One region of the Escherichia sp. MAL-1 genome, then DNA from elsewhere that is predicted to be linked to it. Evidence: predicted binding sites of a transcription regulator. Region 1 holds the regulator's gene; each other region holds the start of a gene.

The links. The regulator ArgR, encoded in region 1, controls arginine synthesis, uptake and breakdown. The targets are predictions, from matches to a motif close to ANTGAATAAAAATACANT.
Positions count from the first base shown of each region.
Region 2: the regulator ArgR is predicted to act here: its motif matches at 2,643-2,660, upstream of argF (ornithine carbamoyltransferase).
Region 3: the regulator ArgR is predicted to act here: its motif matches at 7,542-7,559, upstream of argA (amino-acid N-acetyltransferase).

Region 1 is NZ_CM129609.1:498,574-508,791, forward strand. Features, by position in the region: gene aaeB (p-hydroxybenzoic acid efflux pump subunit AaeB) at 1-928, shown strand, start outside; gene ACU8XX_RS02430 (barstar family protein) at 1,020-1,292, shown strand; gene yhcN (peroxide/acid stress response protein YhcN) at 1,348-1,611, opposite strand; gene argR (transcriptional regulator ArgR) at 1,976-2,446, opposite strand; gene mdh (malate dehydrogenase) at 2,881-3,819, shown strand; gene degS (outer membrane-stress sensor serine endopeptidase DegS) at 3,881-4,948, opposite strand; gene degQ (serine endoprotease DegQ) at 5,038-6,405, opposite strand; gene zapG (Z-ring associated protein ZapG) at 6,559-6,957, opposite strand; gene zapE (cell division protein ZapE) at 7,151-8,278, shown strand; gene rplM (50S ribosomal protein L13) at 8,497-8,925, shown strand; gene rpsI (30S ribosomal protein S9) at 8,941-9,333, shown strand; gene sspA (stringent starvation protein SspA) at 9,728-10,218, shown strand, end outside.
Region 2 is NZ_CM129609.1:4,277,128-4,287,345, reverse strand. Features, by position in the region: gene ACU8XX_RS21395 (hypothetical protein) at 1-1,535, shown strand, start outside; gene argF (ornithine carbamoyltransferase) at 1,613-2,617, opposite strand; gene rraB (ribonuclease E inhibitor RraB) at 2,779-3,195, shown strand; gene ACU8XX_RS21380 (GNAT family N-acetyltransferase) at 3,241-3,744, opposite strand; gene ACU8XX_RS21375 (YjgN family protein) at 3,937-5,133, shown strand; gene valS (valine--tRNA ligase) at 5,189-8,044, opposite strand; gene holC (DNA polymerase III subunit chi) at 8,044-8,487, opposite strand; gene pepA (leucyl aminopeptidase) at 8,745-10,218, opposite strand, start outside.
Region 3 is NZ_CM129609.1:1,053,250-1,063,467, forward strand. Features, by position in the region: gene ptrA (pitrilysin) at 1-756, shown strand, start outside; gene recB (exodeoxyribonuclease V subunit beta) at 749-4,291, shown strand; gene recD (exodeoxyribonuclease V subunit alpha) at 4,291-6,117, shown strand; gene argA (amino-acid N-acetyltransferase) at 6,179-7,510, opposite strand; gene amiC (N-acetylmuramoyl-L-alanine amidase AmiC) at 7,742-8,995, shown strand; tRNA gene ACU8XX_RS05190 (tRNA-Met) at 9,069-9,145, opposite strand; tRNA gene ACU8XX_RS05195 (tRNA-Met) at 9,179-9,255, opposite strand; tRNA gene ACU8XX_RS05200 (tRNA-Met) at 9,289-9,365, opposite strand; gene mltA (murein transglycosylase A) at 9,574-10,218, shown strand, end outside.

The DNA of each region.
Region 1 (10,218 bases):
GTCAGCCGAACGTCATCATGCAATGGTTAACTTCTGGCGAACCACACTTTCCTGCATTCTGGGAACGCTTTTCTGGCTGTGGACGGGCTGGACTTCCGGTAGTGGTGCAATGGTGATGATTGCGGTCGTGACGTCACTGGCAATGCGTTTGCCGAATCCACGCATGGTGGCGATCGACTTTATCTACGGGACGCTGGCCGCGCTGCCGTTAGGGCTGCTCTACTTTTTGGTGATTATCCCTAATACCCAACAGAGCATGTTGCTGCTGTGTATTAGCCTGGCAGTGCTGGGATTCTTCCTCGGTATAGAAGTACAGAAACGGCGACTGGGCTCGATGGGGGCACTGGCCAGCACCATAAATATTATCGTGCTGGATAACCCGATGACTTTCCATTTCAGTCAGTTTCTCGACAGCGCATTAGGGCAAATCGTCGGCTGTGTGCTCGCGTTCACCGTTATTTTGCTGGTGCGGGATAAATCGCGCGACAGGACTGGACGTGTACTGCTTAATCAGTTTGTTTCTGCCGCTGTTTCCGCGATGACTACCAATGTGGCACGTCGTAAAGAGAACCACCTCCCGGCACTTTATCAGCAGCTGTTTTTGCTGATGAATAAGTTCCCAGGGGATTTGCCGAAATTTCGCCTGGCGCTGACGATGATTATCGCCCACCAGCGCCTGCGTGATGCGCCGATCCCGGTTAACGAGGATTTATCGGCGTTTCACCGACAAATGCGCCGCACAGCAGACCATGTGATATCTGCCCGTAGCGATGATAAACGTCGTCGGTACTTTGGTCAGTTGCTGGAAGAACTGGAAATCTACCAGGAAAAGCTACGCATCTGGCAAGCTCCACCGCAGGTGACGGAACCGGTTCATCGGCTGGCGGGGATGCTCCATAAGTATCAACATGCGTTGACCGATAGTTAAGTCAAAACCGACGCCAAAAGCGTCGGTTTTTTCATGGCTATACTTAGCGATGCACGGCAGAACTCGCCGCGAAACGTGACGGTGGCAACAGATGAATATTTATACCTTTGATTTTGATGAGATTGAGAGTCAGGAGGATTTTTATCGTGACTTTAGCCAAACCTTTGGTCTGGCGAAAGATAAGGTACGCGATCTCGACTCACTATGGGATGTGTTAATGAACGATGTCCTGCCGCTACCACTTGAGATTGAATTTGTTCATCTGGGAGAGAAAATGCGTCGCCGTTTTGGCGCGTTAATATTGCTGTTTGATGAGGCAGAGGAAGAGCTGGAAGGGCATTTGCGTTTTAATGTTCGTCATTAGCGCAAAAAAAAGCCCCCGAACCGGGGGCAATATCGTCGGACAAGACGATGAGGGTTTATTTGTACAGTTCAGCCGTAGCGTGCCAGGTGTCACCGCTACGAGCTTCAGTAATCTGGTAGGCCGTTGCGCCTTTCTCTTCCGCTTTTTTGTTCAGCATTTCACGCATATCCATTGGCGAAGACGCCACACCACTTACGGATACGGTCCCGATTGCTTCACGATTTTGTGCTTGTGCAGCATCAATGGAGTCGGCAGCGAATGCACCGAAAGAGAGAACAGAAAGTACGCTTAATGCAGCAACAGTGGTTTTGATTTTCATGATTTTTACCTCGACATAATCTTTTAGCTGGGCCTTTGTTTCGTGACCCATATCACAAAATCAAGTATACACTAATTATTGAGCTAATTAATACCGCGCTAACTGTTTCAGTTGATACTAAGTGTTAAAAATGTGAATTTTAATAACAAAAAAGAATTAAAAATACGGTTATTTATCGTTAATTCTAGTTTTTTCAATTAGATAATGAATTTTGCATAATGTGCTTTTTTTACCTTATGTATTCATTGTGTGAATGACATGTCGCAGTAAAACGCACTATTCGTTAAATTAATCGCAGGGGAAAGCAGGGGGTTGAGAGGGATAAGCAACATTTTCCCCGCCGCCAGAAGCGACGGGGCAGAGATTAAAGCTCCTGGTCGAACAGCTCTAAAATCGCTTCATACAGGTCTTTGACGGTGAAACCGTTAGCAGGGGTGGTAAAGATGGTGTCATCGCCAGCGATGGTGCCCAGAATACCTTCTGCTTTGCCCAGTGAGTCCAGCAGGCGAGCAATTAACTGCGCCGCGCCAGGGCTGGTATGAATCACGACAACTGCATCGTTGTAGTCGATATCCAGCACCAGATTTTTCAATGGACTGGAGGTGGTTGGTACACCCAGTTCAGCTGGCAGGCAGTAAACCATTTCCATTTTGGCATTGCGTGTACGTACAGCACCAAACTTGGTCAACATCCGCGAGACTTTAGACTGATTAATATTGTCAAAGCCTTGCTCCTGCAACGCGGCGACGATTTCGCCCTGGGAGCTAAATTTCTCTTCTTTAAGTAATGCTTTAAATGCTTTAACTAGTTCTTCTTGCTTAGCCGAGCTTCGCATAAGTCACCCGATATGGTGGTTGATACAACATTATTGTGCATACAGATGAATTTTTATGCAAACAGTCAGCCCTGAAGAAGGCTGAAATAATGTTATGAAAGAGCGGGATTTTATCAAATTTCGTTATTGAGAAACATGCCTGCGTCACGGCATGCAAATTCTGCTTAAAAGTAAATTAATTGTTATCAAATTGATGTTGTTTTGGCTGAACGGTAGGGTATATTGTCACCACCTGTTGGAATGTTGCGCTAATGCATAAGCGACTGTTAATTACGTAAGTTAGGTTCCTGATTACGGCAATTAAATGCATAAACGCTAAACTTGCGTGACTACACATTCTTGAGATGTGGTCATTGTAAACGGCAATTTTGTGGATTAAGGTCGCGGCAGCGGAGCAACATATCTTAGTTTATCAATATAATAAGGAGTTTAGGATGAAAGTCGCAGTCCTCGGCGCTGCTGGCGGTATTGGCCAGGCGCTTGCACTACTGTTAAAAACCCAACTGCCTTCAGGTTCAGAACTCTCTCTGTATGATATCGCTCCAGTGACTCCCGGTGTGGCTGTCGATCTGAGCCATATCCCTACTGCTGTGAAAATCAAAGGTTTTTCTGGTGAAGATGCGACTCCGGCGCTGGAAGGCGCAGATGTCGTTCTTATCTCTGCAGGTGTAGCGCGTAAACCGGGTATGGATCGTTCCGACCTGTTTAACGTTAACGCCGGCATCGTGAAAAACCTGGTACAGCAAGTTGCGAAAACCTGCCCGAAAGCGTGCATTGGTATTATCACTAACCCGGTTAACACCACAGTTGCGATTGCTGCTGAAGTGCTGAAAAAAGCCGGTGTTTATGACAAAAACAAACTGTTCGGCGTTACCACGCTGGATATCATTCGTTCCAACACCTTTGTTGCGGAACTGAAAGGCAAACAGCCAGGCGAAGTTGAAGTGCCGGTTATTGGCGGTCACTCTGGTGTTACCATTCTGCCGCTGCTGTCACAGGTTCCTGGCGTTAGTTTTACCGAGCAGGAAGTGGCTGATCTGACCAAACGTATCCAGAACGCGGGTACTGAGGTGGTTGAAGCGAAAGCCGGTGGCGGGTCTGCAACCCTGTCTATGGGCCAGGCAGCTGCACGTTTTGGTCTGTCTCTGGTTCGTGCACTGCAGGGCGAACAAGGCGTTGTCGAATGTGCCTACGTTGAAGGCGACGGTCAGTACGCCCGTTTCTTCTCTCAACCGCTGCTGCTGGGTAAAAACGGTGTAGAAGAGCGTAAATCTATCGGTACCCTGAGCGCATTTGAACAGAACGCGCTGGAAGGTATGCTGGATACGCTCAAGAAAGATATCGCCCTGGGCGAAGAGTTCGTTAATAAGTAATTGATTAGCGAATAATAAAAAACCGGAGCACAGACTCCGGTTTTTGTTTTGAGCACTCGACTTAATTGGTTGCCGGATATTCCTGAATGGTGACCTGCAGCGTTAACTGCTTATCATCACGCATCACTACAACCGGGATCACCGAACCAGGGCGAATTTCCGCCACCTGATCCATCGTCTCCAGAGCAGAGATGGCCGGTTTGTTATCCACCGAAATAATCAGATCGTTGACCTGAATACCCGCATTCGCCGCTGGGCCGTCAGGTGACACTTCATTAACCACGATCCCTTGCAGTTGATCTATACCACCGCTCTGCGCGTGCAGTGGTGCGATCTCGCGTCCGCCGATACCAATGTAGCCGCGGATCACGCGACCATCGCGGATCAGCTTATCCATAATTTTGGTTGCTAACTGGAAAGGAATCGCAAAGCCGATACCTTCCGGCGTTTCGCCATCGTTACTCTTATCAAACGACAGCGTGTTAATGCCCATCAGTTCTCCCAGCGAGTTCACCAGCGCGCCGCCAGAGTTACCGTGGTTAATGGAAGCATCGGTTTGTAGGAAGTTTTGCCGCCCGGTCGGGTTCAGACCGATTCGACCCGTGGCACTAATAATCCCCTGGGTAATGGTCTGCCCGAGGTTGTACGGGTTACCGATCGCCAGTACTACGTCGCCAATGTGCGGTACGCGACGTGCATTAATTGGAATGGTAGGTAAACCGCCAGTGGCATTAATTTTAAGTACCGCCAGATCGGTTAGAGAGTCAGATCCCACCAGCAATGCTTCAAATACACGTCCATCCTGTAAGGCGACGATGATCTGATCGGCGTCGTTGATGACGTGTTTATTGGTGATGATATAACCGCGTTGATCCATGATTACACCGGATCCCAGGGTGCGGATCTCAAGCTGGTTGTGAGAGTTGGTGTTCAAACCACGGTTGTAAACGTTAACCACCGCTGGCGCGGCGCGGCGAACCGCCAGATTATAGCTGGCAGGCGTCTCATCGGTACTGTCAAATTGCGGAGTGGAAAGCGGGTTAAGGCTGCGCAGCGAAGGCATGGCAACCAGCAGAATAGCGCCGACAATTAATCCAATCGCAACGGAACGTAAGAGCTTCACAAACATGATGGAGGCGTCATTAAAAAAGGGAACGGCAGCAGCATACCACGAGTTAACCGGACATCACACGTAAGCCTGATGCCCGGTTTACGACATTAACGCATCAGCAGATAGATGCTTTCATTGCCGCGTACAATTTGCAGGGCGATGATGGCCGGTTTTGCCGCCAGCACTTTACGCATTTCAGCAATCGAGTTCACCCGATCGCGGTTGACGCCAATGATCACATCGTCTTTTTGCAAGCCAGCCTGAGCAGCTGGGCTTCCTTTGACAACTTCATCGATTTTAATACCTTTGCCGCCATCTTTTAGCTGACCATCGCTCAACGTTGCACCTTCCAGCGCTGGCGTGATCATTTCAGCGCTGGCCGACGAAGAGGTGCTGGTATCGAGCGTCACTTCTACTTCCAGTGGTTTGCCGTTACGCAGCAGGCCAAGTTTCACTTTTGTGCCCGGCTCGGTGGTCGCGATACGAGAGCGCAACTCAGCAAAGCTATTCAGCGGTTTGCCGTTGAGGCTGGTAATAATATCGCCCGCTTTGACGCCCGCTTTTGCCGAGCCAGAACCTTGCAACACTTCGCTGACAAACGCGCCACGCTGCACGTCAAGGTTGAAGGCTTTGGCGATATCGGCACTCATCTCGGTGCCTTTGATGCCTAACAAACCGCGTTTGATTTCACCAAAGTCGATAAGCTGCTGCGCCAGTGTTCGCGCCATATTACTGGGGATGGCAAATCCAATCCCGACGCTCCCGCCGCCAGGCGCAAGGATTGCAGTGTTGATGCCAATTAACTCACCGTTAAGGTTTAATAGTGCACCGCCGGAGTTACCGCGGTTAATGGAAGCATCTGTCTGGATAAAGTTTTCCAGACCTTCAAGATTCAACCCGCTGCGGCCTAATGCGGAAACAATGCCAGAGGTGGCGGTTTGCCCAAGGCCAAATGGGTTACCGACCGCTACGGCAAAATCACCGACGCGCAATTTATCGGAGTCGGCAATAGCGATTTGCGTTAATTTGCTCGGGTTTTGAATTTGTAACAGGGCGATATCGCTCTGGTCATCGCTACCAATCAGTTTTGCATCAAACTCGCGCCCATCATTGAGCTGAATACTGATTTTCTGTGCCTGATTAATCACATGGTTGTTGGTCAGCACATAGCCTTTACTGGCGTTGATGATGACACCGGAGCCTAAACCTTCGAAGGGTTGTGCAGGTTGATCCGGTAAATCATCACCAAAAAACTTTTTGAATTCTTCCGGGATTTTCTGTCCCTGACTGGCCGTTCCTTCCACCCGTACGCTCACCACTGCCGGAAGCACTTTTTCCAGCATTGGAGCCAGACTGGGGAGAGGGGCCTGATCGGCAACCTGGCCTGGAATCGACGCGACGGCCTGAAATGACGCCGAGAGAGTTAACCCGACACTTAACGCTAATGCACTCAACAGCTGGGTTTGTTTTTTCATTATTCCTGCTCTCGTACCTGAATGATAAGAAAAGAGATTCAAAACAGTTTGATGTTATTGAATTTTCAGACGGCTAACAATGAGACACCAGATTAAATGATAGTCGGGGAGGGAGAGAAGAGGAGGGCGCAATGGCTGCGCCCGAAAAATAAATTAGTCGCGCTTCGCGCCAGTACGCAGCAGGCCGGATGCGCCTTCAGAATAGTCGCGAGGCATCTGCACCGGTGCCTGATCGTTGCTGGCTTCAGACTCTGCCAGACGATTACGGAACGGGTTTGCTTCAGCAGACAGTTCCGGCAGCAGGCTGCTGGAGCTTTTTGCCATGTGCTGATACAGCTGGCGATAGTCGTGCGCCATGGTATCCAGTAATTCCGCGCTGCGGGCAAAGTGGCTAACCAGCTCTTCGCGATACTCGTCCAGTTCAGCTTTATTCTTTTCCAGTTCGTACTGCAACGCCTGTTGCTGGCGTAGTTTACGATTACCAAAACGCATGGCCACAGCACCAATAATGATGCCGACGACTAACCCAATTAGCGCATATTCCCAGGTCATGAACATCTCCCGTTGTCTTTTGTTTCCGTAGGGTGTTGGCTTCAGGCTCCATGCCTGCGGCTGATTATGCCACTATAACCGTTAATTCCACAGAAGTGGAATCCCGACTGCATATCGCGTAGTGTAGAACGGCCTTTTTTTCGTCAACCGTGAACAACGGCGCACCGATTATTCAAGGAATAACAATAAGATCATGCAAAGCGTTACCCCAACATCGCAATACCTGAAGGCGCTCAATGAAGGCAGCCATCAACCCGACGACGTTCAAAAAGAGGCCGTCAGCCGCCTGGAAATTATTTATCAAGAACTCATCAATAGCAGGCCACCAGCCCCCAGGACGAGTGGGCTAATGGCGCGGGTCGGTAAGCTGTGGGGTAAACGCGAAGACACAAAGCATACGCCAGTGCGTGGCTTATATATGTGGGGCGGTGTAGGACGCGGGAAAACCTGGCTGATGGACCTTTTCTATCAAAGCCTGCCGGGAGAGCGGAAACAGCGCCTGCACTTTCACCGTTTTATGCTGCGGGTGCACGAAGAGCTGACCGAATTACAAGGCCAAAGCGACCCGCTGGAAATTATTGCCGATCGCTTTAAAGCAGAAACTGACGTGCTCTGTTTTGACGAATTTTTTGTTTCTGATATTACCGATGCCATGCTACTTGGCGGTCTGATGAAAGCCCTGTTCGCCCGCGGTATTACCCTGGTAGCGACGTCAAATATTCCGCCGGACGAACTTTATCGAAATGGCCTGCAACGTTCGCGTTTTCTGCCTGCAATCGATGCCATTAAACAGCATTGTGATGTAATGAACGTGGACGCTGGTGTTGATTATCGACTGCGTACACTCACTCAGGCGCATCTGTGGCTTTCGCCACTCAACGGTGAAACCCGGGCGCAAATGGATGAACTATGGTTGGCGCTGGCGGGGGTGAAACGAGAAAATTCACCGACGTTAGAAATCAACCATCGGCCATTGGCGACAATGGGCGTCGAGAACCAGACACTGGCGGTCTCTTTTACTACCTTGTGCGTCGATGCCCGCAGTCAGCACGACTATATTGCGCTCTCACGCCTCTTTCATACGGTCATGTTGTTTGATGTACCAGTTATGACGCGGTTGATGGAGAGTGAAGCGCGGCGCTTTATTGCGCTGGTGGATGAGTTTTACGAGCGCCATGTCAAATTAGTGGTGAGTGCAGAAGTGCCGCTGTATGCAATTTATCAGGGCGAGCGGCTGAAATTTGAGTTCCAGCGTTGCCTGTCACGTCTGCAAGAGATGCAAAGCGAAGAGTATCTGAAGCGCGAGCATTTAGCGGGTTAAAACCTGCCACAAATCACAAAAAGGGGTCGATCTTTGACCCCGACTTCTCTATAATCCTGCGACCCCACGTTACAAGAAAGTTTTTTTCCCAAAACTTTTTGTGTGCTGGCATAGGCTATTCGAAGGGGTAGGTTTGCCGGACTTTGTCGTGTGAACCTCAACAATTGAAGACGTTTGGGTGTTCACCAACGTGTAACTATTTATTGGGTAAGCTTTTAATGAAAACTTTTACAGCTAAACCAGAAACCGTAAAACGCGACTGGTATGTTGTTGACGCGACCGGTAAAACTCTGGGCCGTCTGGCTACTGAACTGGCTCGTCGCCTGCGCGGTAAGCACAAAGCGGAATACACTCCGCACGTAGATACCGGTGATTACATCATCGTTCTGAACGCTGACAAAGTTGCTGTAACCGGCAACAAGCGTACTGACAAAGTGTACTATCACCACACCGGCCACATCGGTGGTATCAAACAAGCGACCTTTGAAGAGATGATTGCTCGCCGTCCTGAGCGTGTGATTGAAATCGCGGTTAAAGGCATGTTGCCAAAAGGCCCGCTGGGTCGTGCTATGTTCCGTAAACTGAAAGTTTACGCGGGTAACGAGCACAACCACGCGGCACAGCAACCGCAAGTTCTTGACATCTAATCGGGATTATAGGCAATGGCTGAAAATCAATACTACGGCACTGGTCGCCGCAAAAGTTCCGCAGCTCGCGTTTTCATCAAACCGGGCAACGGTAAAATCGTAATCAACCAACGTTCTCTGGAACAGTACTTCGGTCGTGAAACTGCCCGCATGGTAGTTCGTCAGCCGCTGGAACTGGTCGACATGGTTGAGAAACTGGACCTGTACATCACCGTTAAAGGTGGTGGTATCTCTGGTCAGGCTGGTGCGATCCGTCACGGTATCACCCGCGCTCTGATGGAATACGACGAGTCCCTGCGTTCTGAACTGCGTAAAGCTGGCTTCGTTACTCGTGACGCTCGTCAGGTTGAACGTAAGAAAGTCGGTCTGCGTAAAGCACGTCGTCGTCCGCAGTTCTCCAAACGTTAATTGGCTTCTGCTCCGGCAGAAAACAATTTGCGAAAAAACCCGCTTCGGCGGGTTTTTTTATGGCTAAATTCTGAATCAGCGTAAAAAATGGGAAGTTGCTTTTTGCTGCCGTCTGACAGACAGGCAAAATAAAAACCACATCGCCAATAAGGGACTAAGTCAACTATTTCAGACTAAAGCGCATCTCTTTTTCCCCATTTCCGGCATCGACTCACCACAAAGGTCGCAAAATCTGGTAAACTATCATCCAATTTTCTGCCCAAATGTCGGGTATTGCTCATTTTTTGTTTGATTTTCGAACAAAGAGAGTCGTTCCTTACTGGGTAACACAACTTCTGACTGGCCACCTGGTGGCTGGTAGCAGTAAAAATTCTGACTATACCTGGAGGTTTTCATGGCTGTCGCTGCCAACAAACGTTCGGTAATGACGCTGTTTTCCGGTCCTACTGACATCTATAGCCATCAGGTCCGCATTGTGCTGGCTGAGAAAGGTGTAAGTTTCGAGATCGAACACGTGGAAAAGGACAATCCGCCTCAGGATCTGATTGACCTCAACCCGAATCAGAGCGTTCCGACCCTGGTGGATCGTGAGCTGACCCTGTGGGAATCTCGCATCATTATGGAATATCTGGATGAGCGTTTCCCGCATCCGCCACTGATGCCTGTTTACCCGGTAGCTCGCGGTGAAAGCCGTCTGTACATGCATCGCATCGAAAAAGACTGGTACACGCTGATGAACACCATCATCAACGGTTCAGCTTCTGAAGCAGATGCCGCACGTAAGCAACTGCGCGAAGAACTGCTGGCGATTGCGCCGGTCTTCGGTCAGAAGCCGTACTTCCTGAGCGATGAGTTCAGCCTGGTCGATTGCTATCTTGCTCCGCT
Region 2 (10,218 bases), 1.2 Mb from region 1:
GTATTGCCGGGGGGCAGGATAGCAGAAGGAATATTCTTTCTCCCAGAGCATTTTTGGAGTTTTTGGCAAAAATATTTACCCTGGGTTATGTGGATTTTAGCAAACGCTCCAACGAAGCGGGTAGAAATATGATGGCTCATATTGAGTCCTCATCTTATATCAAAAATAATGATGGCAGTGAAATAATGAATTTTGTTATGAATAATCCTGAAGGTGAGCGTGCGGATTCATCTAAGGTGATTATAGAAATTTCACTTTCTACTACCACTACTATGGGGACTCGTCAAGGACATACAGCCATTATATTTCCACAATCTGATTTTTTGAGTTTTCGTTATGAAGGTAAGTCTTTTGAAAGAAAAGATGATAGTTCATTACACCTGATTACTAACAAGGTTCTGGCGTGTTACCAACGCGAAGCTAACAAGGAAATAGCTCGTCTATTAAATATTCCGCAGGAGTTAAATAATCCTCATGACTTAAATTACTCGCAGGTGAGTTGTAAAAACTCAGTTGATTCTACGATTACGGATTTATTAGAAAAACCATTGAACAATGCATTATTAGCAATAAGGAAAGAACATCTGCTATTAATGCCTTATATGTGTAATGAATCGATTTCATACTTACTTGGTGAAAAATGGACACTGAAAGAAATAGATGCCCTTAACGCCTTAAATAATTATCTTATTAATAATAAGAAAGCTACTGACAATGAAATTAATGACATCAAAGTTAACCTGTCTCATATTCTTATTGATTCCTTAGATGATGCGAAAGTTAACCTTACACCGGTTATCGGTTCGATTCTGGAGACTTTTTTAAAATCCCCATATATTAATGATGTAAGAATGCTGGATTGGTGTTTTAATAAAAGCATGCAATATTTTGGTGATTCTGAAAAGATAAAGTATGCATGCTCTGTGATAAATCATATTGATTTTAGTCGCGATCAATCTAAAGATTTTAGCTGCGATCAATCTAAAATTAAAATAGCTGAGACCTTATTTTTTAATCTCGATAAAGAACCCTATGAAAATAGCCGTAAATTACAGGAATTGATTTGGGATAAGTTGGTTGCGTATGTCAATGATTTTAACTTAAGCAATCAAGAAAAATCACGCTTAATACTAAGGTTATTTGATGATGTTAAGTTGCTATTTAATGAAGTGCCTGTCAGCATTTTAGTAAATGATATTTTTTTGAAGGATTTTTTCATGAGGCAACCTGATTTTGCGAAGTGGTACTTCTATCAATTACTTAAGAAGTATGAGGGCGAACAGCTGTATCTTAATGAGTTAGGATATGTTTATGGTAATGAAGAAAAAACAAATGAAATTGTAAAAAAACATCCGGGTTATGTCATTAAGATTTTTGAAGAAAAGATGGGTAATGAATTAAAAATTAGAACAAGAATGATGAAAATCCTCCGGAATGGCAAAATCAATATATATGAATATATTAATAATGAACAGTTGGGAAAATTAAATCCTCCGGAAGATTTACGTATAGTAATAGAAAAATTTGGGTGGTAGAATAGAACTATTACTACATAAAATAATGTGATGCCGGGATAGTTTTGTATTTCCCGGCATCTTTATAGCGATATCAATTATTTACTGAGCGTCGCGACCATCACCGCTTTGATGGTATGCATACGGTTTTCCGCCTGATCAAAAACAATGCTGGCGGCAGATTCGAAGACCTCATCAGTAACTTCCATACCGCCATGTAGGCCAAATTCTTCCGCCATTTTCTTACCAAGCGTCGTTTGGTCGTCATGAAACGCGGGCAGGCAGTGGAGGAATTTGACCTCCGGGTTACCAGTCAACTGCATCATCTTGCTGTTCACCTGATAATCACGCAGCAATGCAATCCGTTCCGCCCATTTCTCTTTTGCTTCACCCATCGACACCCATACATCGGTATAGATAAAGTCAGCACCTTCAACTCCTTTGGCTACATCTTCCGTCAGCGTAATATCCCCGCCATTTTGCTGTGCCAGGGCGCGGCATTCCGTAACCAGCGCAGCTTCCGGCCAGCATGCCTTTGGCGCGACCAGACGCAAATCCAGACCGGTAAGCGCCGCAGCTTCAAGCATCGAGTTTCCCATGTTGTTACGTGCGTCACCTGCATAGACCAGCGTCATTTCGTTGAATGTTTTACCGGGCAAATGCTCTTGCATGGTGAGAAGATCCGCCAGCAGCTGGGTGGGGTGGAACTCATTGGTCAGGCCGTTCCATACTGGCACGCCAGCGTATTCCGCCAGTGTTTCGACAATCTCCTGACCATAGCCGCGATACTGAATACCGTCATACATGCGACCAAGCACGCGGGCAGTGTCTTTAATCGACTCTTTATGACCAATCTGGCTGCCGCTTGGGCCGAGATAAGTAACGCGAGCACCCTGGTCATATGCGGCAACTTCGAAAGAGCATCGGGTACGAGTCGAGTCTTTTTCGAAGATGAGCGCGATGTTTTTACCAGTGAGTTTGGCTTCTTCTTTACCACTTTTCTTATCGGCTTTCAGCTTCGCGGCTAACTGCAGCAGGCTGTTGAGTTCAGCTGGCGTGAAATCGAGTAATTTCAGGAAATGCTTATGATAAAACCCAGACATAGATCCCTCCTGTGGCTAACGCCTCAATGAATTAAAATTCAATTTATATGGATAGTTATTCATTTGCAAGTCTAAAGCATAAATCTTTGTCACAAAGGTGGAGGCAATGTCAGTGGTGTGTGACAATAAGAGTATCGGCAGGACATTAAGAGGAATGAGCCATGGCAAACCCGGAACAACTGGAAGAACAGCGTGAAGAAACACGTTTGATTATTGAAGAATTACTGGAAGATGGCAGCGATCCGGACGCGCTGTACACCATCGAACACCATCTTTCCGCAGACGATCTGGAAACCCTGGAAAAAGCAGCAGTTGAAGCGTTTAAACTTGGTTATGAAGTGACCGATCCAGAAGAGCTGGAAGTTGAAGATGGTGATATCGTGATTTGCTGCGACATCCTCAGCGAGTGCGCGTTGAATGCCGATCTGATCGATGCCCAGGTTGAACAACTGATGACGCTGGCGGAGAAATTTGACGTTGAGTACGACGGTTGGGGCACTTACTTTGAAGATCCTAACGGCGAAGACGGCGACGATGAAGATTTTGTCGATGAAGACGATGACGGGGTTCGCCACTAATTAATTAATTAAAATGCCCGATAGCACACACTAGCGGGCATTTTTTTAGAGTTCGCGTAGCATCCGCACTTCACAATCGACATGGCCCGTGCAGCCAAGCGCATAGTCGATATGCTCAAAGCCCAAATGCTCATAAAGCGCAATGGCTTCCTTTAAAAAAGCGGTCGTTTCCAGATAGCAGCGTTTGAAGCCCATCTCTCGTGCCTGCTCCATCGCCATTAAGGCCAGTTTTTTCGCCAGCCCTTTACCGCGAATAGCCGGAAGAAAATACATCTTTTGCAGTTCGCAAATGTCCGATTCACTACCTGCTAATGGCGCAATCCCACCGCCGCCGACCACTTCACCATCGAACTCAACCACCCAATATGCATGGCCAGGCTGACTATACACTTGATACAACTCGTCAAGGTTCGGATCGGCGACGGTGTAGCCTTTATCAGCGGTAAGACCGTATTCGGCGGATACCTGACGAATGACGCGGGCGATAGCGGGATTATCCTGCTGCGTCAGGCGACGCATTACAGGTGATTGCGGCGCAATGTTATTCATAGTTTAACCCAATAAAAATAAAGTAATTATACATTTGTTTAATACCACTCTCTTCTTACGTGCGCAAGCGACTTATAAAGTAATAAAGTTTTTGCCAGCCTATTACTGATAAGAGTATTGTAACGTGGCAGAACATTTTACTGTCTGTATCTATAAATTATATCAATGGATTTTTTAATTCAGGGGATTTTTATGGCTCAAGTTATTAATGAAATGGATGTTCCGTCCCATTCGTTTGTTTTTCATGGCACAGGTGAGAGATATTTTCTTATTTGTGTGGTGAATGTGTTGTTAACGATTATAACGCTAGGTATCTATTTACCATGGGCATTAATGAAATGTAAGCGTTATCTCTATGCTAATATGGAAGTTAACGGACAACGATTTTCTTATGGAATTACCGGTGGGAATGTTTTTGTTAGTTGTCTTGTTTTTGTTTTTTTCTATTTCGCAATCTTAATGACAGTGTCAGCAGATATGCCGCTTGTTGGCTGTGTTTTGACTTTGTCACTGTTGGTTTTGCTTATATTTATGGCAGCAAAAGGACTGCGTTATCAGGCCTTGATGACCAGTCTCAACGGCGTAAGATTTAGTTTTAATTGCTCTTTGAAAGGGTTCTGGTGGGTAACCTTTTTCTTGCCGATTTTAATGGCCATTGGGATGGGGACTGTTTTCTTTATCTCGACAAAGATGCTACATGCCAATAGTTCAAGTAGTGTTATTATATCTGTGGTTCTGATGGCAATAGTTGGTATTGTTTCCATTGGTATTTTTAATGGTACTTTATATAGTCTGGTAATGAGTTTTCTCTGGAGCAATACCAGTTTCGGTATACATCGTTTCAAGGTGAAATTAGATACTACGTATTGTATAAAATATGCCATTCTCGCATTTTTAGCTTTATTACCTTTTCTCGCTGTTGCTGGTTATATTATCTTCGATCAAATATTAAATGCGTATGATAGTTCTGTGTATGCAAGTGATGATATTAAGAATTTACAGCAATTTATGGAAATGCAACGTAAAATGATAATCGCGCAGTTAATCTATTATTTTGGGATTGCTGTTAGCACCAGTTATTTAACGGTGTCGTTGCGAAATCATTTTATGAGCAACCTGTCACTGAATGATGGGCGTATTCGTTTTCGCTCAACTTTAACGTACCACGGTATGCTTTATCGCATGTGTGCGTTGGTGGTGATATCCGGGATTACGGGCGGTCTGGCTTATCCACTGCTGAAAATATGGATGATTGACTGGCAGGCAAAAAATACGTATTTGCTGGGCGATTTGGATGACCTTCCTTTAATCAATAAAGAAGAACAACCAGATAAAGGCTTCTTAGCCAGGATTTCACGGGGAATTATGCCTTCTTTACCATTTCTGTAAGAGATAAAAAAGGCCGGAGTATGCTCCGGCCTTCGTTTTCATCGCTGTGATTTGATTACAGCGCGGCGATAACAGCCTGCTGTTCAATCAGCTTCGCTTTCGCTTCTGCATAGCCTTCCAGCTTCTCACGCTCTTTCGCGATGACCGCTTCCGGTGCGCGCGCTACAAAGCCTTCGTTCGCCAGTTTGTTCTCGATACGGCTGATTTCGCCGTCGATCTTCGCCACTTCTTTCGCCAGACGCGCCAGCTCATCTTCTTTGTTGATGAGGCCAGCCATCGGGATCAGCAGCTCTGCGCCGTCGATGATCTTCGTAACGGAAACCGGACCTTTGTCATCGGCAGGCAGCACGGTGATGCTTTCCAGACGCGCCAGGGTTTGCAGGAAGCCACGGTTTTCATTTACGCGACGTTCTGCATCCGCGCTGCAACCACGCAGCAGCAGCTCCAGCAGTTTGCCCGGCGCGATGTTCATTTCTGCACGGATGTTACGTACCGCAACGATCGCCTGCTTCAACCACTCTGTGTCGGCCAGTGCGGCTTCATCAACCTGAGATGCATCGTACTGCGGGAACGGCTGCAGCATGATGGTGTCGGCAGTGATACCGCAAAGTACTTTCACACGCTGCCAGATGGTTTCGGTGATGAACGGAATGATCGGATGCGCGAGGCGCAGCAGACCTTCCAGCACGGTCACCAGCGTATGGCGAGTACCGCGCAGTTCGGCTTCGGTGCCACCGTTCATTACCGGCTTAGTCAGCTCCAGATACCAGTCACAGAACTGGTTCCAGGTGAACTCATACAGAATGCCTGCGGCGATATCGAAGCGGAAGCTGTCCAGCGCTTCGCGGTACGCTTTGATGGTCTGGTTGAACTCTGCCAGAATCCAGCGGTCCGCCAGCGACAGCGTCATTTCACCGCCGTTGAAGCCGCAATCCTGACCTTCTGTGTTCATCAGCACAAAGCGGCTGGCGTTCCACAGCTTGTTACAGAAGTTACGGTAACCTTCCAGGCGCTTCATATCCCAGTTGATGTCACGACCGGTAGACGCCAGCGCCGCCAGGGTGAAGCGCAGGGCATCGGTGCCGTGCGGCTCAATGCCGTTCGGGAACTGTTTCTCGGTGCGCTTACGGATTTTGTCCGCCAGCTGCGGCTGCATCATATTGCCGGTACGTTTTTCCAGCAGTTCTGGCAGCGAAATACCGTCAACCATATCCAGCGGGTCGATAACGTTACCCTTGGATTTGGACATCTTCTGGCCTTCGTCGTCACGAATCAGACCGGTCATGTAAACAGTGTGGAACGGCACCTGCGGTTTGCCATTTTCATCTTTGATGAAGTGCATGGTCATCATGATCATGCGGGCAATCCAGAAGAAGATGATGTCGAAGCCGGATACCATCACGCTGGTTGGGTGGAACTGACGCAGGGCGTCGGTGTTTTCCGGCCAGCCAAGGGTAGAGAAGGTCCACAGTGCAGAAGAGAACCAGGTGTCGAGAACGTCTTCGTCCTGACGCAGGGCAACGTCGGCACCGAGGTTATTTTCCTTGCGCACTTCTTCTTCGTTGCGGCCAACATAAACGTTACCTGCTTCGTCGTACCATGCAGGGATACGGTGACCCCACCACAGCTGACGAGAGATACACCAGTCCTGAATATCGCGCATCCAGGAGAAGTACATGTTTTCGTACTGCTTCGGTACGAACTGAATGTCGCCGTTCTCAACCGCTTCAACCGCCGGTTTCGCCAGTACATCGGCACGCACGTACCACTGGTCGGTCAGCATTGGTTCGATAACTACGCCGCCACGGTCGCCGTAAGGAACGGTCAGGTCGTGCGGTTTAATTTCTTCCAGCAGGCCGAGTGCGTCAACCGCAGCAACGACTGCTTTACGTGCAGCAAAACGCTCGAGTTTCTGGAACTCTGCCGGGATTTCGCTGGAATAAACGTCAGATTCGTTACCTTTGGTATCGAACACCTGGGCGCTTTCACGGATATCGCCGTCAAAGGTCAGGATGTTGATCATCGGCAGCGCGTGACGTTTACCCACTTCATAGTCGTTAAAGTCGTGCGCCGGAGTGATTTTCACGCAGCCGGTGCCTTTTTCCATGTCGGCGTGTTCGTCGCCAACGATCGGAATACGACGGTTAACCAGCGGTAGAATGACATATTTGCCAATCAGGTCTTTGTAACGCGGATCTTCCGGGTTAACGGCCACGCCGGTATCGCCCAACAGGGTTTCCGGACGGGTAGTCGCAACCACCAGATAATCTTTACCGTCTGCGGTTTTCGCGCCGTCAGCCAGCGGATAGCGGATGTGCCACATCGAACCTTTCGATTCGCGGTTTTCCACTTCCAGGTCAGAGATAGCGGTGCGCAGTTTCGGATCCCAGTTTACCAGGCGTTTGCCACGGTAAATCAGGTCTTCTTTATACAGACGAACGAAAACTTCTTTCACCGCATTGGACAGGCCTTCGTCCATCGTGAAGCGTTCACGCTCCCAGTCGACGGAGTTGCCGAGACGGCGCATCTGACGGGTAATGGTGCCGCCGGATTCCGCTTTCCATTCCCAAATTTTGTCGATGAAAGCTTCGCGGCCGTAGTCGTGACGGGTTTTACCTTCTTCTGCGGCAATCTTGCGCTCAACGACCATCTGGGTAGCGATCCCGGCGTGGTCAGTACCGACCTGCCACAGGGTGTTTTTGCCCTGCATGCGCTGATAGCGGATCATGGTATCCATGATGGTTTGCTGGAAGGCGTGACCCATATGCAAACTGCCGGTGACGTTCGGCGGCGGGATCATGATGCAGAAACTTTCCTGGCTTTCATCGCCATTAGGCTTAAAGTAGCCCTGCTTTTCCCAGTGCTCGTAAAGCGGCTGTTCGATATCTTGTGGGTTGTATGTCTTTTCCATTATTTCCAGGTTGCCGTATTCAGGTTGAAACCAGCCACGCGGTAGGCTTTATAGCGTTCGCGCGCCAGTTGTTTCAGAGAATCTTCATAAGGAACGAAGTCTACCACTTCTGTGAAAGCGGTGGCAAAATCTGCAAAGCTTGTTCGCAGACTAATCAATATATCGCGCGGGCTGCTGCTGCGTTTTTGCGGCCAGGCGATCTCCACCGGCGCACCGCCGCGCGGTCCTTCTCCCGCTAAATTATGCGGAACAAAGCTTTCTGCCGGACGCGCCCACAGGGCTTCATCCAGCCGGTAAGCCTGCTTTTCATCTTCACAGGCGATGAGCACGCGCTTACCGCTGCGCCAACGTTCTGCGGCAATTTCACACACCAGCTGCTCAACGGCGCTTAAGCCATCGACGGTGGTGTCATTGTCCAGAAGGTAGAACGTCGCGTTTTTCATAAATGGGGCTTCTTGTGGTGGATTTAAATACGCATCAGGTATACACCGCAGCGCCTGATGCGACGCTGTTGTGTCTTATCAGGCCTACGAGTTCAGTGCTGTGTGTAGGTCGGATAAGGCGCTCACGCCGCATCCGACAATAACAGCATTGCCTGATGCGACGCTTGCGCGTCTTATCAGGCCTACGAGTTCAGTGCTGTGTAGGTCGGATAAGGCGTTCACGCCGCATCCGGCAATAACAGCCTTGCCTGACGCAATTACTCTTCGCCGTTAAACCCAGCGCGGTTTAACAGGAACTGTGCCAGCAACGCTACCGGACGGCCGGTTGCGCCTTTTGCTTTACCAGAACGCCAGGCGGTACCGGCGATATCCAGGTGCGCCCAGTTGTACTTACGGGTAAAGCGTGACAGGAAGCAACCTGCGGTAATCGCCCCACCAGGACGACCGCCAATGTTCGCCATATCGGCAAAATTGGACTCCAGTTGTTCCTGATACTCGTCACCCAGCGGTAAGCGCCATGCACGGTCACCGGATTGTTCAGACGCGGCAATCAGTTCATGGGCCAGTGGGTTATGGTTCGCCATCAGGCCGGTAATGTGATGACCCAGCGCGATCACGCAGGCACCGGTCAGCGTCGCCACGTCAATCACCGCTTCCGGCTCAAACCGCTCAACGTAAGTTAACACGTCGCACAGTACCAGACGGCCTTCGGCGTCGGTGTTCAGCACTTCAACGGTTTGACCGGACATGGTGGTTAACACATCGCCCGGACGATAGGCACGCCCGCCAGGCATGTTTTCGCAGCCAGCCAGCACGCCGATAACGTTAATCGGCAGTTGCAGCTCTGCGACCATGCGCATCACGCCGTAAACCGCTGCCGCACCGCACATATCGTACTTCATTTCATCCATGCCTTCTGAAGGCTTGATGGAGATACCGCCGGAGTCGAAGGTTAAACCTTTACCCACCAGTACGATTGGGCGTGCATCTTCCGACGCGTTGCCTTTGTACTCAATGACCGACATCAGCGATTCGTTCTGCGAACCCTGACCGACCGCCAGATAAGAGTGCATTCCCAGCTCTTTCATCTGCTGTTCGCCGATAACGCGGGTGATAACATTCTTGCTGTAGCTGTCAGCCAGCTGGCGCGCTTGTGAAGCGAGGTAAGCGGCGTTACAGATATTCGGCGGCATATTGCCGAGATCTTTTGCTGCTTTAATCCCGGCGGCAATCGCCAGACCGTGCTGGATCGCGCGCTCACCGCTGGTCAGTTCACGGCGGGTCGGCACGTTGAACACCATTTTACGCAGCGGACGACGCGGTTCGCTCTTGTTCGTTTTCAACTGATCGAAACTGTAGAGCGTCTCTTTTGCCGTCTCGACAGCCTGACGCACTTTCCAGTAGTTGTTACGGCCTTTAACGTGCAGTTCAGTCAGAAAGCAGACCGCTTCCATTGAGCCAGTATCATTCAGCGTATTAATGGTTTTCTGAATAACCTGCTTGTACTGACGCTCATCCAGCTCACGTTCTTTGCCGCAACCAATAAGGAGAATTCGCTCGGAAAGTACATTCGGAACATGGTGCAGCAACAATGTCTGCCCCGGTTTCCCTTCCAGTTCGCCCCGACGTAGCAGGGCGCTGATGTACCCATCGCTGATTTTATCGAGCTGTTCTGCAATCGGAGAAAGGCGACGTGGTTCGAAGACGCCCACGACGATGCAGGCACTCCGC
Region 3 (10,218 bases), 550 kb from region 1:
CAGGCAACAACGCTGGCACGCGATGTGCAAAAACAGTTGGGCGCTGATGGTTCAGAGTGGTGTCGAAACAAAGATGTAGTGGTCGATAAAAAACAATCCGTCATCTTTGAAAAAGCCGGTAACAGCACCGACTCCGCACTGGCAGCGGTATTTGTACCGACTGGCTACGATGAATACACCAGCTCAGCCTATAGCTCTCTGTTGGGGCAGATCGTACAGCCGTGGTTCTACAATCAGTTGCGTACCGAAGAACAATTGGGCTATGCCGTGTTTGCGTTTCCAATGAGCGTGGGGCGTCAGTGGGGCATGGGCTTCCTTTTGCAAAGCAATGATAAACAGCCTTCATTCTTGTGGGAGCGTTACAAGGCGTTTTTCCCAACCGCAGAGGCAAAATTGCGAGCGATGAAGCCAGATGAGTTTGCGCAAATCCAGCAGGCGGTAATTACCCAGATGCTGCAGGCACCGCAAACGCTCGGCGAAGAAGCATCGAAGTTAAGTAAAGATTTCGATCGCGGCAATATGCGCTTCGATTCGCGTGATAAAATCGTGGCCCAGATAAAACTGCTGACGCCGCAAAAACTTGCTGATTTCTTCCATCAGGCGGTGGTCGAGCCGCAAGGCATGGCTATTCTGTCGCAGATTTCCGGCAGCCAGAACGGGAAAGCCGAATATGTACACCCTGAAGGCTGGAAAGTGTGGGAGAACGTCAGCGCGTTGCAGCAAACAATGCCCCTGATGAGTGAAAAGAATGAGTGATGTCGCCGAGACACTAGATCCTTTGCGCTTGCCCTTACAGGGTGAGCGCCTGATTGAAGCCTCTGCCGGCACAGGCAAAACCTTTACGATTGCGGCGCTCTATTTGCGCCTGTTACTTGGACTAGGCGGTTCCGCCGCCTTTCCCCGCCCGCTGACCGTTGAAGAACTGCTGGTGGTCACCTTTACCGAGGCTGCCACGGCAGAATTGCGTGGTCGTATCCGTAGCAATATCCACGAGTTGCGCATCGCCTGTCTGCGTGAAACCACCGACAATCCACTGTACGAACGCCTGCTGGAAGAGATCGACGATAAAGCGCAAGCCGCGCAGTGGTTGTTGTTAGCCGAACGGCAGATGGATGAAGCGGCAGTCTTTACTATTCACGGTTTTTGCCAGCGCATGCTCAACCTGAATGCCTTTGAATCCGGTATGCTGTTTGAGCAGCAGCTGATTGAAGATGAGTCTCTGCTACGCTACCAGGCCTGCGCCGATTTCTGGCGTCGCCACTGCTACCCGCTGCCGCGTGAAATAGCCCAGGTCGTCTTTGAAACCTGGAAAGGGCCGCAGGCGTTGCTGCGCGATATTAATCGTTATCTGCAAGGCGAAGCGCCGGTTATCAAAGCACCGCCGCCCGATGATGAAACGCTGGCTTCCCGCCACGCGCAAATTGTGGCGCGTATTGATACGGTAAAACAGCAGTGGCGCGACGCAGTGGGTGAACTGGATGCGCTGATCGAATCTTCTGGTATTGATCGACGCAAGTTTAACCGTAGCAATCAGGCTAAATGGATCGACAAGATCAGCGCCTGGGCAGAAGAAGAGACCAACAGTTATCAGTTGCCAGAGTCGCTGGAAAAATTCTCCCAGCGTTTCTTAGAAGATCGCACGAAAGCCGGGGGGGAAACCCCGCGACATCCACTGTTTGAGGCGATCGATCAACTGCTTGCAGAACCATTGTCGATCCGCGATCTGGTGATCACCCGCGCATTGGCTGAGATCCGCGAAACAGTAGCGCGTGAAAAACGCCGCCGTGGCGAATTGGGTTTTGATGACATGTTAAGTCGGCTCGATTCCGCGCTGCGTAGCGAAAGCGGTGAGGTGTTGGCAGCGGCGATCCGTACGCGATTCCCGGTGGCAATGATCGATGAATTTCAGGATACCGACCCCCAGCAGTACCGAATTTTTCGCCGTATCTGGCACCATCAGCCGGAAACCGCATTGTTGCTGATTGGCGACCCGAAGCAGGCCATATATGCATTCCGGGGTGCGGATATCTTCACTTATATGAAGGCGCGTAGCGAAGTTCACGCCCACTACACTTTAGACACCAACTGGCGTTCCGCACCAGGAATGGTGAACAGCGTGAATAAGCTTTTCAGCCAGACTGATGACGCGTTCATGTTTCGCGAAATACCGTTTATTCCAGTGAAATCAGCCGGGAAAAATCAGGCGTTACGTTTTGTATTTAAAGGTGAAACACAGCCTGCGATGAAAATGTGGCTGATGGAAGGCGAAAGCTGCGGCGTTGGCGATTATCAAAGTACCATGGCGCAGGTATGTGCTGCGCAAATCCGCGACTGGCTACAAGCCGGACAGCGGGGCGAAGCGTTGCTGATGAACGGCGACGACGCGCGTCCGGTGCGTGCTTCGGACATCAGTGTGCTGGTGCGCAGCCGCCAGGAGGCCGCCCAGGTGCGCGATGCCTTAACGTTGCTGGAAATCCCTTCCGTTTACCTTTCGAACCGCGACAGTGTTTTTGAAACTCTGGAAGCGCAGGAAATGCTTTGGTTGTTGCAGGCGGTGATGACGCCCGAACGTGAGAACACCCTGCGTAGTGCGCTGGCAACGTCAATGATGGGGCTGAACGCGCTGGATATCGAAACGCTGAACAATGACGAACATGCGTGGGATGTGGTAGTCGAAGAGTTCGATGGTTATCGGCAAATCTGGCGCAAACGTGGCGTTATGCCGATGCTGCGGGCGCTGATGTCGGCGCGTAACATTGCTGAAAACTTGCTGGCAACGGCAGGCGGTGAGCGGCGTCTTACCGATATCTTGCATATCAGCGAACTGCTACAAGAAGCCGGAACGCAGCTGGAAAGTGAACATGCGCTGGTACGCTGGTTATCGCAACATATCCTCGAGCCAGACAGTAATGCCTCCAGCCAACAAATGCGTCTCGAAAGTGATAAACATCTGGTGCAGATTGTCACGATCCACAAATCGAAAGGGCTGGAATATCCATTGGTCTGGCTGCCGTTTATCACCAATTTCCGCGTCCAGGAGCAGGCGTTTTATCACGATCGCCACTCGTTTGAGGCAGTTCTGGATCTTAATGCTGCGCCAGAAAGCGTCGACCTCGCGGAGGCCGAACGTCTGGCGGAAGATCTGCGTTTGCTTTACGTGGCGCTGACACGTTCGGTTTGGCATTGCAGTCTCGGCGTTGCACCGCTGGTGCGCCGTCGTGGCGATAAAAAAGGTGACACCGACGTCCACCAAAGTGCGCTCGGGCGTTTGCTGCAAAAAGGGGAACCGCAAGATGCGGCAGGGCTTCGCACCTGTATTGAAGCGTTATGCGATGATGATATTGCCTGGCAAACGGCACAAACTGGTGATAACCAACCCTGGCAGGTTAATGATGTTTCTACAGCAGAGCTGAATGCGAAGACGTTACAACGATTGCCCGGCGATAACTGGCGCGTCACCAGCTACTCTGGTTTGCAACAGCGTGGTCACGGTATCGCCCAGGATTTGATGCCTCGGCTGGATGTCGATGCTGCAGGCGTTGCCAGCGTCGTTGAAGAACCGACGTTAACACCACATCAGTTTCCGCGCGGTGCGTCACCGGGGACGTTCTTGCACAGTTTGTTTGAAGACCTGGATTTTACCCAGCCGGTTGACCCGAACTGGGTGCGGGAAAAACTGGAACTCGGCGGCTTTGAATCGCAGTGGGAACCGGTATTGACCGAGTGGATCACGGCTGTCCTCCAGGCACCTCTCAATGAAACCGGCGTAAGCCTGAGTCAACTTTCCGCCCGCAATAAACAGGTGGAGATGGAGTTTTATCTGCCGATTAGTGAACCGCTTATCGCCAGTCAGCTTGATACGTTAATCCGCCAGTTTGACCCGCTATCCGCAGGCTGCCCGCCGCTGGAGTTCATGCAGGTACGTGGCATGTTAAAAGGCTTTATCGACCTGGTGTTCCGCCACGAAGGGCGTTATTACCTGCTCGACTATAAATCCAACTGGTTGGGTGAAGACAGTTCGGCTTACACCCAACAGGCTATGGCAGCGGCAATGCAGGCACACCGCTATGATCTGCAATATCAGCTTTATACCCTGGCGCTGCATCGTTATCTGCGCCATCGCATTGCTGATTACGACTATGAGCACCACTTTGGCGGCGTTATTTATCTGTTCCTGCGTGGCGTTGATAAAGAACATCCGCAACAGGGGATTTACACAACCCGACCCAACGCCGGGTTGATTGCCCTGATGGATGAGATGTTTGCCGGTATGACCCTGGAGGAGGCGTAATGAAATTGCAAAAGCAATTACTGGAAGCTGTGGAGCACAAACAGCTACGCCCGCTGGATGTGCAATTTGCCCTGACCGTGGCGGGAGATGAACATCCTGCCGTCACCCTCGCGGCGGCACTGTTAAGTCATGATGCCGGAGAGGGACACGTTTGTTTGCCGCTTTCACGACTGGAAAATAACGAGGCGTCGCATCCGCTGTTGGCGACCTGTGTCAGTGAAATCGGTGAGCTACAAAATTGGGAAGAATGCTTGCTGGCTTCTCAAGCGGTCAGCAGGGGAGATGAACCCACGCCGATGATCCTCTGTGGCGATCGTCTTTATTTGAATCGCATGTGGTGTAACGAGCGCACAGTGGCACGCTTTTTCAACGAAGTGAATCATGCCATTGAGGTTGATGAAGCTCTACTGGCGCAAACCCTGGACAAACTTTTTCCAGTAAGCGATGAAATTAACTGGCAAAAAGTTGCGGCGGCAGTGGCGCTGACGCGGCGGATCTCGGTGATTTCCGGCGGCCCTGGCACCGGTAAAACGACCACCGTAGCGAAGTTGCTGGCAGCGTTAATTCAAATGGCCGACGGCGAACGCTGCCGTATCCGTCTGGCTGCACCAACGGGTAAAGCTGCCGCGCGCTTAACCGAATCTCTCGGCAAGGCTTTGCGACAGTTACCGCTGACCGATGAACAAAAGAAACGCATTCCGGAAGATGCCAGCACTTTGCACCGATTGCTGGGCGCGCAGCCGGGTAGCCAGCGTTTACGTCATCATGCCGGTAACCCGCTGCATCTTGATGTGCTGGTGGTAGATGAAGCGTCAATGATCGATCTGCCTATGATGTCGAGACTGATCGACGCCTTGCCCGATCATGCGCGAGTGATCTTTCTCGGCGATCGTGATCAACTGGCCTCGGTTGAGGCTGGGGCTGTGCTGGGCGATATCTGCGCTTATGCCAACGCGGGCTTTACCGCCGAGCGTGCCAGGCAGCTAAGCCGCCTGACGGGGACTCACGTTCCGGCAGGAACCGGCACAGAAGCGGCATCTTTGCGCGACAGTCTCTGCCTGCTGCAAAAAAGCTATCGTTTCGGCAGCGATTCTGGCATTGGTCAGTTAGCTGCGGCGATCAACCGTGGTGATAAAACGGCAGTGAAAACCGTTTTTCAGCAGGATTTTACTGATATCGAAAAACGGCTTTTACAGAGCGGCGAAGATTATATTGCGATGCTTGAGGAAGCTCTTGCGGGTTACGGACGTTATCTGGATCTGCTGCAAGCGCGTGCCGAGCCGGATTTAATCATTCAGGCGTTCAATGAGTACCAGCTTTTGTGCGCCCTGCGGGAAGGGCCGTTTGGCGTGGCTGGACTGAATGAGCGAATTGAGCAGTTTATGCAACAGAAGCGCAAAATTCATCGTCATCCGCACTCTCGTTGGTACGAAGGTCGACCGGTGATGATTGCCCGTAATGACAGCGCGCTTGGGTTGTTTAATGGCGATATCGGTATTGCGCTGGATCGCGGGCAGGGGACGCGCGTCTGGTTTGCGATGCCGGACGGCAATATTAAGTCTGTGCAACCGAGTCGCTTGCCAGAGCACGAAACTACGTGGGCGATGACGGTACATAAATCGCAGGGATCGGAGTTCGACCATGCGGCGTTGATTTTGCCGAGCCAACGCACGCCGGTAGTAACGCGAGAGCTGGTTTATACCGCGGTGACCCGCGCGCGTCGCCGTCTGTCGCTGTATGCCGATGAGCGCATATTAAGTGCGGCAATCGCCACTCGTACTGAGCGGCGCAGTGGTCTGGCGGCGTTGTTTAGTTCACGGGAATAAACGTAATTGCCGGATGCGACGTACGAGTGTTACGCATGTCGCATCCGACGATTTTCATCGCTTACCCTAAATCCGCCATCAACACTTTGGATTTACGCTGGTAGTTGTACAACTGCTTTTTGCTCTCGGGCAGTAAATCAATATCCACTGGGGTAAATCCACGTTCCTGGAACCAGTGAATACTGCGCGTGGTCAGCACAAACAATTTGCTTAAGCCGCTCTGCTTCGCCTGAGCGGCAATGCGTTCCAGCAGAACTTCACCCCTTGATGAACTGCGGTAATCCGGGTGAACTGCCACACAGGCCATTTCCCCAATCTTCTCTTCCGGGAACGGATAGAGCGCGGCGCAGGCAATAGTCGTGTTATCGCGCTGAATAATGGTGAATTTGTCGATTTCCATCTCCAGCTGCTCGCGAGAACGGCGTACCAGAATACCTTGCTGCTCCAGTGGGCGAATCAACTCCAGAATACCGCCAATATCGTTGATTGTTGCGCGACGAATCTGCTCGGCGCTTTCCATCACAATCTGCGTACCGATACCGTCGCGTGAGAACAACTCTTGCAACAGCGCGCCATCTTCCTGATAACTGATTAAATGACAGCGACGCACGCCGCTGCGGCAGGCTTTCACTGCGCCACGCAAAAAGCGCACCGTACCGGAGTTGTAATCGCCTTTCTCTTCCTGGGCTTCTACCCGCGCTTGCGCTTCGTTAGGGAAAAGTTCGGAGACAATATCACCGTCGTCATTAGTGACGCCCTGGGAAGAGCAAAAACCAATCATCTTTTCAGCTTTCAGTTTGATGGCCAGTTGAGTGGCAATCTCTTCCGAGGTCAGGTTAAAGCTCTCGCCAGTGACTGAAACAGCGACCGGCCCCATTAGCACTATTGCACCGCTGTCCAGTTGACGATGGATCGCGTCTTCATCAATCCGCCGGATACGCCCGCTATGGCAGTAATCCACGCCGTCATCGACGCCCAGCGGCTGGGCAATAATAAAATTGCCACTGACGACGTTGATATGCGCGCCCTGCAGCGGCGTGTTATTGAGACTCATCGACAGGCGAGCAGTAATATCCAGTTGCAATGTTCCCGCAGCCTGCTTCACCAGTTCCAGTGTTTTGGCGTCGGTCACACGTATATTCTTGTGATACAGCGGTTCGTGGTGATGCGCAGCCAGATTTGCGTCGATCTGCGGACGTGCGCCATAGACCACCACCAGACGGATGCCGAGGCTGTGCAACAACCCGATATCATTAACGATACTGGAGAAATTCTCATGCTCAATGGCTTCACCGCCGAGCATGATGACAAACGTTTTTCCCCGGTGGGTATTGATATAGGGAACCGAATGGCGGAATCCCTCGACCAACTCGGTTTTACGTTCCTTTACCACGGCACACCTCTTTGCATGATTATTCGAAATTAGTGTATTTTTATTCTGTTTTTTCGCAGGGTGCAAGTGTAAATTTTATGCGAGAGCGACTTTTTTATCAGTAATGCCGTGAATATAAAAAGAATGTTTACCGTTTATTAGATGACAGATTATGCGTCTTTCGCTAAAGTTTCCGGTCAAATTAGTCGTTTACTTGTTACACAGCTTAGATTTCTTTTGCTCGGGAGAGGCATGTCAGGATCCAACACTGCAATCAGCCGTCGTCGTTTACTGCAAGGCGCGGGTGCCATGTGGCTATTGAGCGTAAGTCAGGTCAGTCTGGCTGCGGTCAGCCAGGTCGTGGCGGTGCGCGTCTGGCCTGCGTCCAGCTACACCCGCGTGACGGTGGAATCAAATCGTCAGCTGAAATATAAGCAGTTCGCGTTGAGTAACCCTGAACGCGTGGTGGTGGATATCGAAGATGTAAACCTGAACTCGGTACTCAAGGGGATGGCGGCACAAATTCGTGCAGACGACCCGTTCATCAAGTCGGCGCGCGTCGGGCAATTTGACCCGCAAACCGTACGGATGGTTTTTGAATTAAAGCAAAACGTAAAACCGCAGCTGTTTGCCCTTGCGCCGGTCGCCGGGTTTAAAGAGCGTCTGGTGATGGACCTCTATCCGGCCAATGCACAGGATATGCAGGACCCGCTGCTGGCGCTGCTGGAGGATTACAACAAAGGCGACCTCGAAAAGCAGGTGCCGCCAGCGCAAAGTGGTCCACAACCGGGTAAAGCAGGGCGCGATCGTCCGATTGTCATTATGCTTGACCCTGGCCACGGTGGCGAAGACTCCGGTGCGGTGGGGAAATACAAAACGCGCGAAAAAGATGTGGTATTGCAAATAGCTCGCCGTTTGCGCTCTCTGATCGAGAAAGAGGGCAATATGAAGGTGTACATGACGCGCAATGAAGACATCTTCATTCCATTGCAAGTGCGCGTAGCAAAAGCCCAGAAACAGCGTGCTGACCTGTTTGTCTCTATCCATGCCGACGCCTTTACCAGTCGTCAGCCGAGCGGTTCCTCTGTGTTTGCGCTCTCAACCAAAGGTGCAACCAGTACTGCGGCAAAATATCTGGCACAAACCCAGAACGCCTCGGACTTGATTGGTGGCGTGAGCAAAAGCGGTGACCGCTATGTCGACCACACCATGTTCGATATGGTACAGTCGCTGACCATTGCCGACAGCCTGAAGTTTGGTAAAGCGGTACTGAATAAGCTCGGTAAAATCAACAAGCTGCATAAAAATCAAGTTGAACAGGCCGGGTTTGCCGTACTAAAGGCACCAGATATTCCCTCCATTCTGGTCGAAACGGCGTTTATCAGTAACGTTGAGGAAGAGCGTAAACTGAAAACGGCGACTTTCCAGCAGGAAGTTGCGGAGTCTATTCTTGCGGGGATTAAAGCGTATTTTGCCGATGGGGCGACGCTGGCGAGAAGGGGATGATAAAAAGGCGCTGAATGGCGCTTTTTTATGGGAGACCAGAAACAAAAAAACACCCGTTAGGGTGTTCAATAATTGGTTGCGGGGGCCGGATTTGAACCGACGACCTTCGGGTTATGAGCCCGACGAGCTACCAGGCTGCTCCACCCCGCGTCACCGTACTGCTTTTACTTCATCAAATTTGATTGGTTGCGGGGGCCGGATTTGAACCGACGACCTTCGGGTTATGAGCCCGACGAGCTACCAGGCTGCTCCACCCCGCGTCACCGTACTGCTTTACTTCATCAAATTTTAATTGGTTGCGGGGGCCGGATTTGAACCGACGACCTTCGGGTTATGAGCCCGACGAGCTACCAGGCTGCTCCACCCCGCGTCCGTGGATGCGCACTATACTCCGCTCGCGTTTTCATGCAACCTTTTTTTTACCCCGATCACGGATTTGGCATGATTTTGAACAAAAACAAATCACTAAAGCCTATTTTTTGTGCAAAATTTGCGTCAGGGAGAGGCTGCTCATTTCATTAAACGCGGCGGTTTGTTATCTTCGTTGCGCCTTATTTTTTAACCTGAAGAAGAGAACAATGAAAGGACGTTGGGTAAAGTACCTTCTTATGGGCACGGTTGTGGCAATGCTTGCCGCCTGCTCTTCCAAACCAACCGATCGCGGACAGCAATATAAAGACGGGAAATTTACCCAGCCTTTCTCTCTGGTGAACCAGCCAGATGCCGTTGGCGCGCCGATTAACGCCGGTGATTTTGCCGAGCAAATTAACCATATCCGTAATTCGTCACCGCGTCTGTATGGCAACCAGAGTAATGTTTATAACGCGGTGCAAGAGTGGCTGCGCGCAGGCGGTGATACCCGCAATATGCGCCAGTTCGGCATTGATGCCTGGCAGATGGAAGGTGCCGACAACTATGGTAACGTGCAGTTTACAGGCTATTACACGCCGGTAATTCAGGCGCGCCATACCCGCCAGGGCGAGTTCCAGTATCCTATTTACCGTATGCCGCCAAAACGTGGTCGTCTGCCGTCTCGTGCGGAGATCTACGCGGGGGCATTGAGTGATAAATATATTCTCGCTTACAGTAACTCCCTGATGGATAACTTCATTATGGATGTGCAGGGTAGTGGGTATATCGACTTTGGTGATGGCAGTCCGCTTAACTTTTTCAGCTATGCAGGGAAAAACGGTCATGCCTATCGCAGCATCGGTAAGGTGTTG